DNA from 2 places in the Paenibacillus sp. Y301 genome. Region 1 is predicted to be linked to the other one. Evidence: predicted binding sites of a transcription regulator. Region 1 holds the regulator's gene; the other holds the start of a gene.
The links. Region 1 encodes Rex, which represses fermentation and respiration genes when NADH is low (regulators of the CRP and FNR family bind a similar motif). Its sites were predicted from a motif close to TTGTGAAATATTTCACAA; they were not measured.
Positions count from the first base shown of each region.

Region 2: AC1D69_RS13960 (TorD/DmsD family molecular chaperone) is a predicted target of Rex. The motif match lies at 3,202-3,219, and genes of this name have one in related genera.

Region 1 is NZ_JCAIUL010000001.1:523,678-531,436, reverse strand. Features, by position in the region: gene AC1D69_RS02645 (acetate/propionate family kinase) at 1-174, opposite strand, end outside; gene AC1D69_RS02640 (3-hydroxyacyl-CoA dehydrogenase family protein) at 171-1,043, opposite strand; gene AC1D69_RS02635 (AAA family ATPase) at 1,180-2,682, opposite strand; gene AC1D69_RS02630 (hypothetical protein) at 2,675-3,205, opposite strand; gene AC1D69_RS02625 (cell wall elongation regulator TseB-like domain-containing protein) at 3,438-3,953, opposite strand; gene AC1D69_RS02620 (amidohydrolase) at 3,989-5,302, opposite strand; gene AC1D69_RS02615 (redox-sensing transcriptional repressor Rex) at 5,265-5,939, opposite strand; gene dinG (ATP-dependent DNA helicase DinG) at 5,979-7,759, opposite strand, start outside.
Region 2 is NZ_JCAIUL010000007.1:132,786-140,544, forward strand. Features, by position in the region: gene AC1D69_RS13950 (efflux RND transporter permease subunit) at 1-1,221, shown strand, start outside; gene AC1D69_RS13955 (1-phosphofructokinase family hexose kinase) at 1,391-2,323, shown strand; gene AC1D69_RS13960 (TorD/DmsD family molecular chaperone) at 2,413-3,096, opposite strand; gene AC1D69_RS13965 (MFS transporter) at 3,527-4,765, shown strand; gene AC1D69_RS13970 (glutamine--tRNA ligase/YqeY domain fusion protein) at 4,821-6,491, opposite strand; gene AC1D69_RS13975 (MOSC domain-containing protein) at 6,652-7,302, opposite strand; gene AC1D69_RS13980 (aminoacetone oxidase family FAD-binding enzyme) at 7,645-7,759, shown strand, end outside.

The DNA.
Region 1 (7,759 bases):
CAAAATCTCTTTAACTTCCGTTATTTCCTGACCTCCAGTAGGTTTATGAGTCAGAATGGAGGAATCCATTCCAATTCGTTCTACAAGACCTTTAGCCAGTACAGATTCGTTTGTCATATCATACAATTGATATTTCAAAGAAGAACTTCCTGAGTTAATTACTAATACTTTCATACCCGGTCACCATCCTTGTCATACTTGAAGAATCCTTCGCCTGTTTTAACACCTAGATGCCCTGCACGAACCATCTTCTTAAGGATGGTGGAAGGACGATATTTCAATTCACCAAATTCACGGAACATTCTTTCAAGAGCTGCAAGTACAGAATCAAGTCCGAAACGGTCTGCCATTTCTAAAGGACCATTCTGGAATTGATATCCAATACGCATCGCATCATCGATATCTTCAGCAGAAGCAACGCCTTCTTGAAGGGTATGAAGTGCTTCGTTAATTAGCAAACAGATTAATCGTGACGTTACGAATCCAGGAGATTCATAAATCATGATACCCTTTTTATCCACCACTTCTTCTACAAATTTCTTCGTTTCCAAGAATGTGATATCTGAGGTTTTCAATCCACGGATGATTTCAACTAGATCTACTTTTCCAACCGGGTGAATGAAATGCATTCCAATGACACGTTCAGGATATATCGTAGAACTTGCAAGTTCCGTTAAACTTAGTGTTGATGTGTTACTGGCAAGAATTATATTATTAGGACATACTTGATCCAATTGAGCGAATACTTGTTTTTTTGCTTCAATATCTTCAGAAATAGTCTCAATGACCATATCACAGGTACCTAGCTCAGCGAAATGAACCACTTTCTCGATTCTGCTAAGAATAAGCTTCTTCTCCGCTTGTGTGATCCCCCATTTTTCAAGCTGTTTGTCGAGATTCAATTCAATCATATTATAAGAATAATCTAATTTTTCTTCAGATTTCTCAACTAATAATACATCAATGCCCTTTGCAGCAAGCATTTCAGCGATTCCTTGTCCCATCGTGCCACCGCCGATGACACCAATTTTCTTAAATAACATACGGTATGCCAACTCCCTTTCTGTGTCTGATAATCAATATTGTACCCTTCATTAGAAAAATACATTATTCTCACTCCAACATATAATAATATCTTAGCACGGAACAAAAGTAAAAAAAAATAACCAGCATCATAATTTATGCTGGTAAAAGTGAAGTTTCACGAAATAGACATCGAAATTGCTCGCCGGAAAGATTTTCCTCTAAAAGTAAGATATTTAGGGATTGATCAAAGATATTGCGATGCTGTTCCAGTGTACTTTTTGTACGTTCCATAAGCTGTTCTAAAATGGCATTATTCTCCTTCATTAACTCAGCTTTCGTTACCATTTCCATACTTATAATGCCTAAAGATGTGAGTCCAGACTTCATCATTGTTTGTACAATATTTAGGGCCTGCTCAAAGTCATTACTAGATCCTGTGCTTCGACCTCCATAGTACATTTCTTCCGAAGCAGCTCCACCAAGGGCAATCATAATTTGCTCTTCTAAAAATGTCTTGGTATAGAGGTATTGTTCTTCTTGTGGATTATGACGAACATATCCAAGAGCTTGACCACGTGGACTAAGTGCCACTTGACTAACGCTTCCTGGACGAACGATTTCAGCCATGATCGCATGTCCTAATTCATGAATAGCGACTCTCTTTTTCTCTTCCTGAGTCGACTCTCGATCCGTTTTCTCACCCATCATAACTTTATCAATAGCCATCGACATATGACGTTGTTCGATCTCAACTTTACTCTCTCTCATCATATAAATCGCAGCTTCATTCATAACACTCTCAAGTTGAGCACCAGAGAATCCATAAGATTCTTCAGCAATTTTATCCATACTAGCTTCTGCATGTATAGGCTTGTTCTTTGCATGAATTTCCAATATATGTTTACGCCCTTTCTTATCCGGCAGGTCCACTTGTATATGCCGATCGAATCGACCTGGACGAAGAAGAGCACTATCCAACATTTCCTTACGATTGGTAGCTGCGATAAGAAGTATTCTTGGAGTGTCGGAATTATATATGCCATCCATTTCTGTTAATAATTGATTAAGTGTCTGGTCATACTCGCGCTGTTGTCCACCCTCACGCTTACCTCCTATAACATCGATCTCATCAATAAATATTACGGCACTGGTCTTATTCTCCTTGGTTGCACGATTACGTGCATCACGGAATAAATCACGAATTCTTCCAGCACCCACACCAACATACATTTCGACAAACTCACTTCCTGCTGCTGCAACAAACACGGAGTCTGTATAATGACTAGCCGCTTTTGCAAGCAAGGTCTTACCTGTTCCCGGAGGTCCCGTAAGTAGAATTCCCTTCAGAGGACGAATCCCAAATTTCTGAATTTCTTCATGTCTAATAAGAAAGTTGAGGGCTTCCATCAATTCCTCTTTGGGATGTTCCTGACCTCCAATTTCATTAAAAGTGAGCTTATCTGGTCCTTTTTTCTTACGCTTACGATCACCTGCAGCACCTACAGCAAGTCCACCCTTAACATTAGACAACAATAGAACTCCTGCCACAATTCCTACTGCGAGTAGTATTGGAATAATATTCACTCCGATAAATACAAGAAAAACAAGAAGTACGGGTACGAAACCTATCACTATTTCTTTCAACAATTTAGGCATTACTCCACACCCCCAGAACTGCTGGATCACGAGGTAAAATGATGAATTTACTTGCTTCTCCCTCAGTTAAATTAATATATACATTCGTATCATCCATTTCAGTTGTCACTTTCACGGGCGAACTTTTTTCCATTTCCTTCAATTTATCTACAATCTCTGTATAACGTTTATTCTCCATCGCCTCTGCCACTGGGAACATAGCCTGATCCCAGAAATCATCGATGGTTTCCGTCGAGTGATCAACAACATCCAATTGAAGTGACCGTTTACCAACGATAGATTTGCCTTCAGTCATTAATTCATGAACTAATCCTGGTAACCGAGTTCCTGGTTTAATATCTAGTTTCACTACGACCTCATCGCGGGTAATATCTAATTGAGCATTATTCACTCCGTCATAATCTGTCACTATTTTTTGTAGAGGACTCTGAAGAGTAACTTGTTTATGAACAAACCATCCGCCAAACAAAAGCGAACTTGCGATAACAACTGTCAATGCAATTGGCATTACTCTTAACTTCATATAACAGCCTCCTTCAATATCCATTGATGTCTAATTACTTATGATTTAATTGAATTGATATACAATTACGTATACCACTAGTACACAAATTAGTATATCACATTGAATATACTATTTCGTCGAAAAATTATGGATATATTTAAAATTCTATGTGAATATTCAAAAAAAACTGACGAAAGAATCATTCTTTATAGAATAATTTCGTCAGCTTTTATTTGGTGAATCGTCATTTTTATCGATTGGGTAATGTATATTGTTCTCCTAATTGTGTTCCATCACTGAATCTATAGAATCGATAGTAGTAATGATCTTTCTCTTTGTAAAAGAGTTGCCACACAGGGGTCCCATGAAACAACCCGAGCTGTAAACGAATCTCATCAATGTTTGGAAGATCACTCTGAATAATAGCAGTAATCTGTCTTTCAGATAATCCATCCTTTATAAATTCGCTATGCACAGACCCAGATGTTTCGTCTACGTTGTACTCATCTGTGAATGGAACCCACACGATAAGAGCTTGATCATCCTTATTTTTACCTTCGATGACCCAGACTACATTATCCCACACCGATTTGTCCGTTTTTGTGACTTTCACTAATTCGGTTTGTTTCTTTGCTGCTGTAATAGCGATGTCTTCCTGGCTCCATTGGTCCTTCATAACATATATGTAATAACGATAGAGTCCAAACAATACAACCACACAGATTGCAATTCCTAGTAAAATCCATCTCTTCTTGTTCTTCTTCAACCTGAACTTCCTTTCATCAGGAATAGCCTATCATCTTAGCGGTTTAATAAGCCTTCAAAAGATGACTGAGCTTCACGATGAATCCGCTCTTCATCCATAGTAAGACAAGCCCCATTCTTTACAACTTGTTTGCCGTTAACCCACACATGCTCTACATCTTTACTACTTGCAGAGTAAATGGAATGTGAGATGAAGTCTGTATGTGGTAGGAAATGAGCCTGATCGGTATTTAATGCGATAAAGTCTGCTTTCATACCTGGTGCCAATCTACCTATGTTTTCTAGAAATAGAGATTTGGCTCCATAACTAGTACCCATTCGAAGTGCTTCAGCAGCAGGAATTGCTGTTGGATCTCCTGAAATACCTTTGTGAATAAGCGCTGCTAGACGCATTTCTTCAAACATATCTAAATTGTTATTGCTCGCTGGACCATCTGTTCCTAAGGATACAGTTACGCCTGCCTTCAATAGATCTGTGACCCGTGCAATACCACTTGCTAACTTCAAGTTGCTTCCTGGGTTATGTGACACGCCCACTTGATGGGCAGCTAATATGTCAATTTCTTCATCTGTCAAATGTACACCATGAGCGACAAGAGATGGACGTGTGAACATGCCGAGTTTCTCTAAATGTTGAACAGGTCTAAGACCATAATCAGTCACATTCTGTGCCACTTCACTCAGCGTCTCAGACATGTGTGTATGCATCGGAAGATCTAGATCATGCGCTGCCTGTACAAACTTCTCAAAAAAGGATGGAGGACATGTGTAAGGCGCGTGCGGGGACATCATCGTAGTAATACGTCCTTCTGCTTGACCGTTCCAATCTTTTGCAAAGGCAATCGCTTCTTGAAGTTTATGTTGTTGCATTTCTTCTGAACAGAACCCAATAACACCTCTTGTTAGTACCGCACGAATACCCGATTCTTGCACTACTTTAGCGACTTGATCCATATGATCATACATGTCTAGAAAAGTAGTTGTTCCACCTTTTAACATTTCCAATACAGAGAGCGATGATCCCCAATAAACATCTTTTGAGGTAAACTTCTCCTCCATTGGCCACATTTTTTCCTGCAACCACACTTGGAGAGCTAAATCATCACCATAACCTCTTAGTAATGACATCGCCGCATGCCCGTGTGTATTCACAAGTCCAGGTAAAAATAGAAGATGCGTACCATCAACGACGGGGATATGATCAGAATCAGCTGGTTTGTCCTCGCCAATATACGTTATAAGGTCATCTTCAATAAGCATATAGCCCTTTACAACGGATTGTTCATTATTCAGAACAGCAAACGTACCATTCTTAATGATCCATTTCTGTGTTTGATTGTTCACTGTCATGTGATTCTTCCTTTCCATTATCCAAATAATAAGCAAGACTAAGCATATCCGTTGTGAAATCAGCTGCATGAATACGAACATCCGCTGGAGCTTTCAACACAACAGGTGCAAAATTCAAAATCGCCTTAATCCCAGCTTCTATTAACTTATCTGCAACATGCTGTGCTTCTGTTTCTGGAACCGTAATAATACCTATTCTTATATTTTGTTGCTTAATGGTATCCACTAGATCCTCCATAGGTTGGACCTTTAACGTATTAATAACGGAACCTACCTTGGGAGCATACGAATCAAAAACAGCGATAATCTTTAAATTTTCCTTTAGATAAGCATTGTAATTGGATAAAGCATGACCAAGATTACCTGCACCTATTAGAACCACATTGATTTGTTGATCGAGATTCAGGATATGACCAATCTTCTCAATCAAATAGGCCACGTCATATCCTATACCTTTACGTCCGAAGTCTCCAAAATAAGCGAGATCTTTACGAATTTGTGCAGGATTCAAATCGAGTTTTTGACCTAACTCCTGTGAAGAGACAGTGGCTACTTCACGTCTCTGAAGATCTGAAAGATAACGCAGATATACAGGTAATCTGCGTACAACAGCTTCTGAAATTTTTTCAGATTTCATTCTTGCTCCCCCTAATTATTAACTCTTTAGGATCCTTCTTCAAGAAGGATCCCTTTCACTTAACCACTCTGAAATCCGTGGAACCATTTGATTGGTCGGCATATGCTCCATCTTAGGACCAGGTAATGAATACAGGAAATGTTTGCCGTAATATGATTCGATTACTCGCGTATCATATACGATTACAATCCCCCTATCATTCGCAGTACGCACTAACCGACCAAATCCTTGTTTGAACCGAATGACCGCTTGCGGAACCGACAGTTTCATGAATGGATTTTTCTTTTGTTGCTTAAGAAGTTCACTCTTTGCTTCAACCAAAGGATGGTTCGGTGGCTGAAATGGTAGTCGAACAATGGCCAAACAAGTCAGTGCTTCACCGGGAATATCGACACCTTCCCAGAAGCTACTTGTTCCTAACAGTACCGATGCACTACTGTCTTGAAAACGACGAATCAACTTGCTTCGACTTCCAGTATCAACACCTTGGCCGAGTATCGTTATATCACTTGAGGACAGTTCATTACGTAATGGTTCATAAACTTGACGAAGCATGCGATAGGATGTGAATAACACTAACATACGTCCATGCGTAGCTATAGCTGTGTCAGCTAACGACTTCACCAGCGTCTCTACAAAAAGAGCATCTCCTACACTTCCCTTAACACTTGGAAAGTCACGTGGAATCACGAGCAATGCCTGATCACGATATCGAAAAGGCGAAGGTAGCTGAACTGTTACAAGTCGACCTTGATCTGATGCTTCTTGTAAGCCTAGATTTTCAATCATATACTGAAAGGATTTCTCGATAGATAACGTTGCTGAAGTTAGAATAATACTCTTCTTTTTATCGAAGAACACTTCCTTCAACTGCTTGCTTACATCGACAGGCACGGCATACAATTGTAGAGATTTGCTACGAAAATGTCCATTAGCCTCCATCCAGTAAACATTGCCTAAATCGTTAAGCGCCATGAACATGTGAAGATCTTCGCGTTCACTCGATAAATCCTTAATCAGACCGCTTATGTCCGTTATCAGACTATCTGAGTTGAAATCGTCTAGTTCTTTAATGTCGTTCAACATTCTCTCCGATTTACGAATGACCTCTCCAAGCGTTACGTATATTTGATTCTCAATTGCAGACAAGAGTTCCCAATCCTTTGGTTTCTTTGTAGGTTGCAATCGAAGCACGAATTGTCCAGTCTCACCAGGTGCTGCATCACTTCGCTCGGGAAGAAGAGCAAACAACATATCATTCAGTCGGTCCCAGTGCTCCTTCACTTCAATTAATTCGCCACTCAATATATCGATTGAAGTTATCCAATCCGAAGCCTTTTCATCATGTGAAGAACGAAGTTGTTGAATTAACGCTGGAAATTGTCCATTACGATTATCTTTATACAGTCTTGTAAGTGTATGGACGACGGTGAAATATTTCATATGAAGACCTAAATGCTTACCTGCCACGTCTTCTAAATGATGTGCTTCATCAATAACTAAGTGCTCATAAGCAGGTAATAATTGATGTCCAGCTTTAACATCCGTAAATAACTTAGAGTGGTTCGTAATAACCACATCAGCAATTCCCGCTTCATGCTTAGCACGATGATAATAACATTTACGGAACCAAGGGCAGGCACGGCCAAGACATGAATCAGAGTCACTAGAGACGGTTTCCCAGAAATCTCCGCCACGCCCTCCAAGATTCAGTTCTTCATCATCACCGTTCTCCGTCTGTGCTAACCATACAATCATCTGTGCGGCTAAGATTACATCTTCTTTAGGATTAGCGAAGTCTCTCTTGTTTATTTTATGTT
Region 2 (7,759 bases), on a different contig from region 1:
TCAGGTCTCTTCTACATTGAATATAATACGGATACTGAAAACTTCGAAGATATCCAAAAACAACTTGTCGAAGATCTGCAGAAACAAATTCCTGAAGGTAAGTGGGCCTCTATGGACATGACTGGTGGATTGGGTGGAAGCGGATTAAGTGTTAGTGTCTTTGGTGACAGCCTAGAAGATATCAAACCTATATCTGATGAAATTCTTAAGCTTGTGAATGAAGATACGACAAACTTCGAAAAAGGGAAGACAAGTCTATCTACTTCCTATGATCAATACACCATTGTTGCTGATCAAGAGAAATTAAGTTCACTTGGTCTTACCGCTGGGCAGATTGCCATGAAGCTAAGTCCAGTTCGTGAACGTCCAGTTCTAACTGAAATTGAAGTCGATAACAAAACCTATAAAGTTTATATCGAAACGGACAGTTCCACCTATAAGAGTATTAATGAGATCGCAGATGAGAAAATCATGTCTCCTCTGGGTATGGAAGTTGCCATTAAAGATGTAGCTAAGGTGGAAAGGGGAACTTCTCCAAACTCCATTACACGCACTGACGGTAAGATGGTCGTATCCGTTACAGCTAACATCGTGGCCACGAATGTTGGTGAAGCTTCTACAGACTTAGAAGCTAAAATCAACAAGATCGAGAAGCCGGATGGAATTGAAATTAAATTCGGTGGTACGACAGAACAAATTAACGATACGTTTACGCAACTAGGTCTTGCAATGGCTGCTGCAATTGCTGTTGTATACTTTGTACTCGTGGTTACCTTTGGTGGAGGCCTTGCACCGTTTGCAATCCTCTTCTCATTACCATTCACAATCATTGGTGCCCTTGTCGGACTACTGCTTGCGAAAGAAACACTGAACGTATCCTCATTAATGGGTGCATTGATGCTAATCGGGATCGTTGTAACCAATGCAATTGTCCTTATTCACCGCGTTATTCATAATGAACAGGAAGGTTTATCTACACGTGATGCATTGCTTGAAGCAGGTGCAACTCGCCTTCGTCCAATTCTAATGACCGCACTTGCTACCATTGGTGCATTGCTTCCACTGGTGACTGGACTAGAGGACAGTGCTGGGATCATTTCACGCGGTCTCGGAATTACCGTGATTGGCGGTCTGATCAGCTCCACATTACTAACACTAGTTATCGTACCGGTTGTGTATGAGTTTCTAATGAAATTTAGAAAATCGAAATTACAGGACTAAGTCAGTTGATTTCACAACTCTAGCATTATAAAAGGACATATCCCCTTTCCTTATGGAATGGAGGATATGTCCTTTTGGGTATGTAAACAATTCAGTGTGCTTCTGCTTTGGCAATATGCGATAATTCATGACAATTAGACAATTCATTTATTAGAAGGAGCCTTAACCTATGATTACTACGGTAACTTTAAATACAGCGTTAGATATTACGTATACCATCCCTCAGTTCCAGGTCAATCAGTTACATCACATGAGTGCATACCTAACCTTTCCTGGAGGCAAAGGCGTGAATGTTGCTCGTGTATTGAAGACCTTAGGCGAATCCGTTATAGCAACTGGTTACGTGGCAGGATTCCAAGGAGGAGCCCTGCTTGCAGGTCTGAAGGAAGAAGCCATCCCATCCGATTTCATCATGCTTCAGAATGGAGAATCCAGACGGGCCATCACCATTCTTGATCCCTCTCAAGGTACAAGTACCGAACTTGTAGAGGAGGGTCCTACCACTACAGAGACCGAGATCCAGGAGCTTCGCCTCAAGGTGGAATCATTAGCTAAAGACTCCGATTGGATGTTATTCTGCGGTAGCTTGCCCCTAGGTTGTCCAGCTTGGATCTATGCAGAGCTTACCGAAATTGCTCATCATCAAGGCGCAAAGGTAGGGTTAGATACTCGTGGAGATGCTCTACGAGAAGGACTTCTTGGTAAACCTGATCTAGTTAAGCCTAATGAGCATGAATTAGCAGATCTTGCAGGGATCCGATCCGACGATGATGAGGCAACGCTTAAGGCAATATCATCTTTAGTGGACGACAATACCCAGCTTGTAGTCGTATCCCAAGGTGAGCGTGGGGCCCTCGCATGCCACACTGGTAACCTCTACCGAATTCGCATTCCTCAAGTTGCGGCTATTAATCCTGTGGGTAGTGGAGACTCTATGATGGCAGGGCTTATAACTGCACTTCATAGAGGGCATGACATCATAGATGCCCTTAGGCTAGGCGCGGCTTGCGGAACAGTCAACACGTTACACAAAGCTGCGGGAAAAGTAACCTTAACGGAAATAGACACCATTCTTAAAGAGATTCAAATCATCCCCATCTAACAAGTTACCTAAACAAAAAAAGCCAACTCCTGACAACTCTTAAAGGGAATCAGCTCAAGGGCTATTATGAAAATAATAATCATTACTTATTAATCAAGAGTAGCTCGCCATGAACGTAACATTTCAATATCGTAGGGGAGAAACTCTTTTAAAACACACCCTATAGCTCTATACATAGGCGTTCTTGATTGGGTATATAACTCATCAGCTAAGCTTGGAATCCATTGTGTTAAATGTTGCTCTAAGAACTGAATCTGAGAGTCAATGAGCGCCTGTTGGAAAGTACGTAACCGTCTGTCATCTAACATACGATCAGCCAGAACAGCCATATATTCAAGCTCAATGGAGATATGATCATCTTGTTCAAGCTGTAATTTATTAAAGACAATACCTGATTGTGCATACATATTACGAATATCCGTTGTACAATCAACGCTATTCTTATTTAACTTACATCGATAATCGCTCTCACAAAGCGAAGGAAGAACCGGCCGAACACTATCGAATAGACGATGATATTCTTCTTTTTCCATTTCACAAATCTCTGTGTATTGTTCAGGCGTGATACTCGACATATAGTTCTTAAGAACTCTTCCGCCTGCTGTTAATATAGCTTCCTCTCTTATAACCATGTGTTGACGCCACTGAGCAATCATCGATAGGCTTGGTGGATTTCCTAGAAAATCAATAAGTAACTGGTACACCAAGCCCCTTCCTTGCTTCCAACGTATACATTCTTCTGAATCTCTAACCATTTCGAGAGACGTTACCATACGTTTATCCTCCTTTTATGTCATGTTATTAAGAAGAACCAAATGATTGGTCCGTAAAGATAGCGCTTTCTTGTATACAAGATTACATTAAAAATTAAATAATTCATGTGATGTAATTCATAAAGATAAGCAAAATACAAAACAATTTGTGTTAAAAATAAAAGTGTTTATGATTCTAATGAAAGCGCTTATTATAATGATGAGTACTATTACTCCTCTGTTGTCCTATGGGGTTCTTCTCTGGTATATTGTCATAACGAGGTCCACCAAGATAGTAGTAATATTTCCCTATATTGAACATGCTATGCAGATAACATATATGGAAATTTGCTGGTTTGAATCCCTTTTCAACACATGATAAAGTGAAATAGTTAGCGTGATTAGCCACACAGTAATGATCATTGGCGATTTACATTCAAGTCAGAGAGGAGTGTCGATATTGCGTGAATCTTTAAAGATCAATTCTTCTTTAACATCTCTTAAATTATTTAATTTCCTCATATATGGCACCATGGTCATTTTCACAAGTTTTTTTCAACTATACCTACAAGATGCAGGTATGCAGAAGTTTGAGATCGGAACTCTGATGGCTATTGGACCCTTCATCTCCTTATTTGCCAATCCGTTTTGGAGACACTGGAGTGACCGTTTACTCAATATGCGACGTATTCTCATCATCATGATGAGTGGAGCGCTAATCTTCGTACAGTTCGTCTTTCATGCCGATACATATGCAATGGTCTATTTCGTAATGATATGTTTCTTTTTCTTTCAAGCACCTATCTTTTCTCAAAGTAACAGTCTTATTATTGGCTATATTCAAGATACACCCTACAAATTTGGCTCCTTTCGCTTATGGGGCTCTATTGGTTGGGGGATTACAGCCATTGCTGCCGGGCAAGTTCTTGATTGGACAGGTATATCCAATGTATCGACATTACTTACGACTCTTCTGATCTTAACCATAGGAGCGGTCGTCATTCTCCCTCCTCTGAAACGTTCTTCTGAAACACCCATTTTGTATTTCAGAGGGTTTTCCGGTATTCTGACCAATCGATACTTCCTTACCTTTATTCTCATGGGTCTTCTGGTATCTATTCCTAACGCAATGAATAACACATTTATGTCATTGTATATAACGGAACTTGGAGGATCTAGAAGAATGATTGGGCTAGCCGTATTCCTCTCATCTTTCTTAGAAGTAGTCGTGTTCTCCTTGTTTAGTCGGTACATGAAACGTAAAATTTCATGGATGATGGGCTGTCTCGCCCTAGTGAGTCTGCTATTCGGTTTTCGTTGGCTTCTGATGGCTAATGCTACACTTCCACTGGAAGTCGCGGCTATTCAGGTATTACACTGCATTACCTTTGGAGGATTCTTCTACGTTGGGACCCAGCTAACGTCATTATTGTTACCTCGTCCATATCGTGCAACAGGCCAAGCCGTATACACACTTACCTGGAGTGGCCTCTCTGGCGTCATTGGTGCATTTATTGGGGGCTGGCTCTTCCAAAGCTTTGGTGCAGATTTGATGTATAGCACAGGGATGTTATTTTCCTTAATAGGGGCTGCTGGGTTTGGATGGATGTGGTATCTCATTCTTAAGCAGGGTTATAAACTTCCGCTCCCAAAAAGTGAAAAGGAGCCTGAAGTATATCTGGATGAATAAAATAAGGAGGGTGTCCCAAAAGTCATGAAAATGGCTAGGGACACCCTCTTTGTATTTACAATTTAAATGAACTTTTAAGTGACACGATCCGGTTAAATACTGGATGCCCCGGTGTAGAATATTTGGAGTCTACATTAAAATACCCGTGACGGAAAAATTGGAACTTATCCTGTGGAGCTACATCTTTCATCCCCGGTTCTATATATCCATGCAAAATCTCCAAGGAATTCGGATTGATCTGATCAAGGAACGTCTTCTCTTCTGCTCCTTCAACCTCTCCATCAGACTCTTCAGGCATAATAAGAGGCTCATACAGTCGGAATTCAGCCGGAACGGCTTGGCTTGCATCAATCCAATGGATTGTACCCTTCACTTTACGACCGGTAAAACCACTACCACTCTTCGTCTCAGGATCATAAGTACAATGAATCTCCACAACGTGACCTTCTTCATCCTTGATAACATCATTACATTTAATGAAATAAGCATTCTTCAAACGCACTTCATTACCAGGGAATAGTCGGAAATATTTATTTGGAGGATTCTCCATGAAATCATCTTGCTCAATATATATTTCACGAGAGAATGGCACTTGGCGAGTACCCATCTCTGGATTCTCAATATTATTCTCGACATCAAACCATTCATTCTGGCCCTCTGGATAATTGGTAATGACCACTTTAAGTGGATTCAATACCGCCATCGTACGAAGAGCCTTCAACTTCAGATCTTCACGGATAAAGTGCTCCAGCATTTGTCGATCTACGACACCTTGGCTCTTAGAAATACCCGTCTCATAGATGAAGTTCCGAATAGACTCTGGTGTATAACCCAGTCGACGAAGACCCGAGATTGTTGGCATACGTGGATCATCCCATCCATCAACATGCTTCTCATCAACAAGCAACTTCAATTTTCTCTTACTTGTTAACGTCTGGTCAAGATTTAGACGACCGAACTCATATTGGTGAGGAACATTCGGCATTTCGCATTCCGCTACCACCCAATCATAGAAAGGACGTTGATCTTCAAATTCTAATGAACATAACGAATGTGTTATACCCTCAATTGCATCCTCTATTGGATGAGCAAAGGCATACATAGGGTAGATACACCATTTATCGCCCGTATTATGATGATGCGTGTGAGATATACGATAAATAACAGGATCACGTAAGTTAATATTAGGAGAAGCCATGTCAATCTTCGCACGCAATACTTTAGCTCCATCGCTATATTTACCAGCACGCATAGCTTCAAACATCTCCAGGTTCTCTTCCACGCTGCGTTCACGATATGGACTGTTACTGCCTGGTTCCTTCAAAGTACCTCGAGTCTCACGAATCTGATCCGCACTGAGATCATCGATATAGGCTTGACCTTTCTTAATTAACAATACTGCCCGGTTATACATTTCATCGAAATAATCCGAAGCGAAACGAAGTTCTTCCCATTCGAATCCGAGCCACTTCACATCTTCTTGAATGGACTTCACATACTCTGTATCTTCCTTAATCGGGTTGGTATCATCGAATCGTAGATTCGTCTTCCCGCCGAATTCATCTGCTAAAGTAAAGTTAATCCAGATGGCTCTAGCATGTCCGATATGTAAATAACCGTTAGGTTCTGGTGGAAAACGTGTCACGATTTCCTTTACTTTACCGGAATTCAGATCTTCCGTAATGACATTCTTAATAAAATTGGAGGGAGTGCTTGGGTTCTCCATTGCAATCAACCTTTCATTCTTGAGATATCTGTCTCATCTTTTATATTAATATCATGTGAATTAATTTCATAAATCTAACTGCATTATGAAACTGATTCATGTATGTTTACTTTATTACTTCATACAAATATACCTGTAAAATGCGGATAGTTCAATAACATCACATTTCTTCCAACCACCCTTGGAACCTTTCTCTAATGACAGTTGCCAGAACATCCAATTCTACCATGCGTTGCAACGTCTCTGAATTAATATCTTTATGACCCTTCGCGAGCATCTGTAATATTTCGACTACCCTTACTTGTGCAGGATGGGACTCAAGCTTGCGAATTGTTGAAGTCGAGTTCATATACCCTGTCTGTAACACTCTGAAATAAAATCCACTGAAACCCGTCTCCAGAACTTGAGCAGGAAGATCGGCTGCCCCATGCTTCTGTGAAAGTTTGAAACAAGGATATCTAGGCTGACTCACTTGTAGAATGGCCTCCCCTATTTGAAAGACATCCCCAATACACACTTCGGTTTCCAACATCCCTGTGACCGTTAGATTCTCTCCGAATGCTGCGTAATCTAAAGACTTTCCAAGATGGGACTCCCAATAAGGATAGTGTTCGAAGGGATATACGCAGACCGCTTTGTCACATCCTCCATGATTCACTAAATCGGCCTGTCCATCCCCGTCTATGTAATCTTTCCCTATAAAGACATTACCTTGTATAGGATGTTTATAAATACCTGTCTCTAGCTCTTTTCCTTTATAATCCACTGATATAGGCTTCCCTACATTAAGTGATTTCAACTGTTGCTCCACTCTAGGAACCCCCTCTTCCTCTGATAACAACCTATTTATTTATAACATACCCCCCTCTCCATCCGATAACAAGCTATTTATGTATAACATCCCCCCGACTCAAAGCTGTGACTACCTGTAGAAACTTATGTTGCGTTGCCTTCGGACAGGGACTCATCTCCCCTCACCTCCATTAGTCAAATTCACTACCGAATGAGGTTGGCGCGGTAGAGGGTTATTAGTGTAATGGGACGAAATCAGGAATTCTAACCAGATTTCAGCGATGCTTACACTTATGCTATAATTTAATAAAGAACTTCTGTACTTTTACGAAAAATTGGATAAAGGGTGTATTGATCAACCATGTATGAGAATCAGAATGCTATGCACCACAAGCTGTTTATTATCGGCGCAGGTGCTGCAGGACTAATGGCTGCTGTTACTGCGCAGGATCAGGGTATCGATACTGCCATTCTGG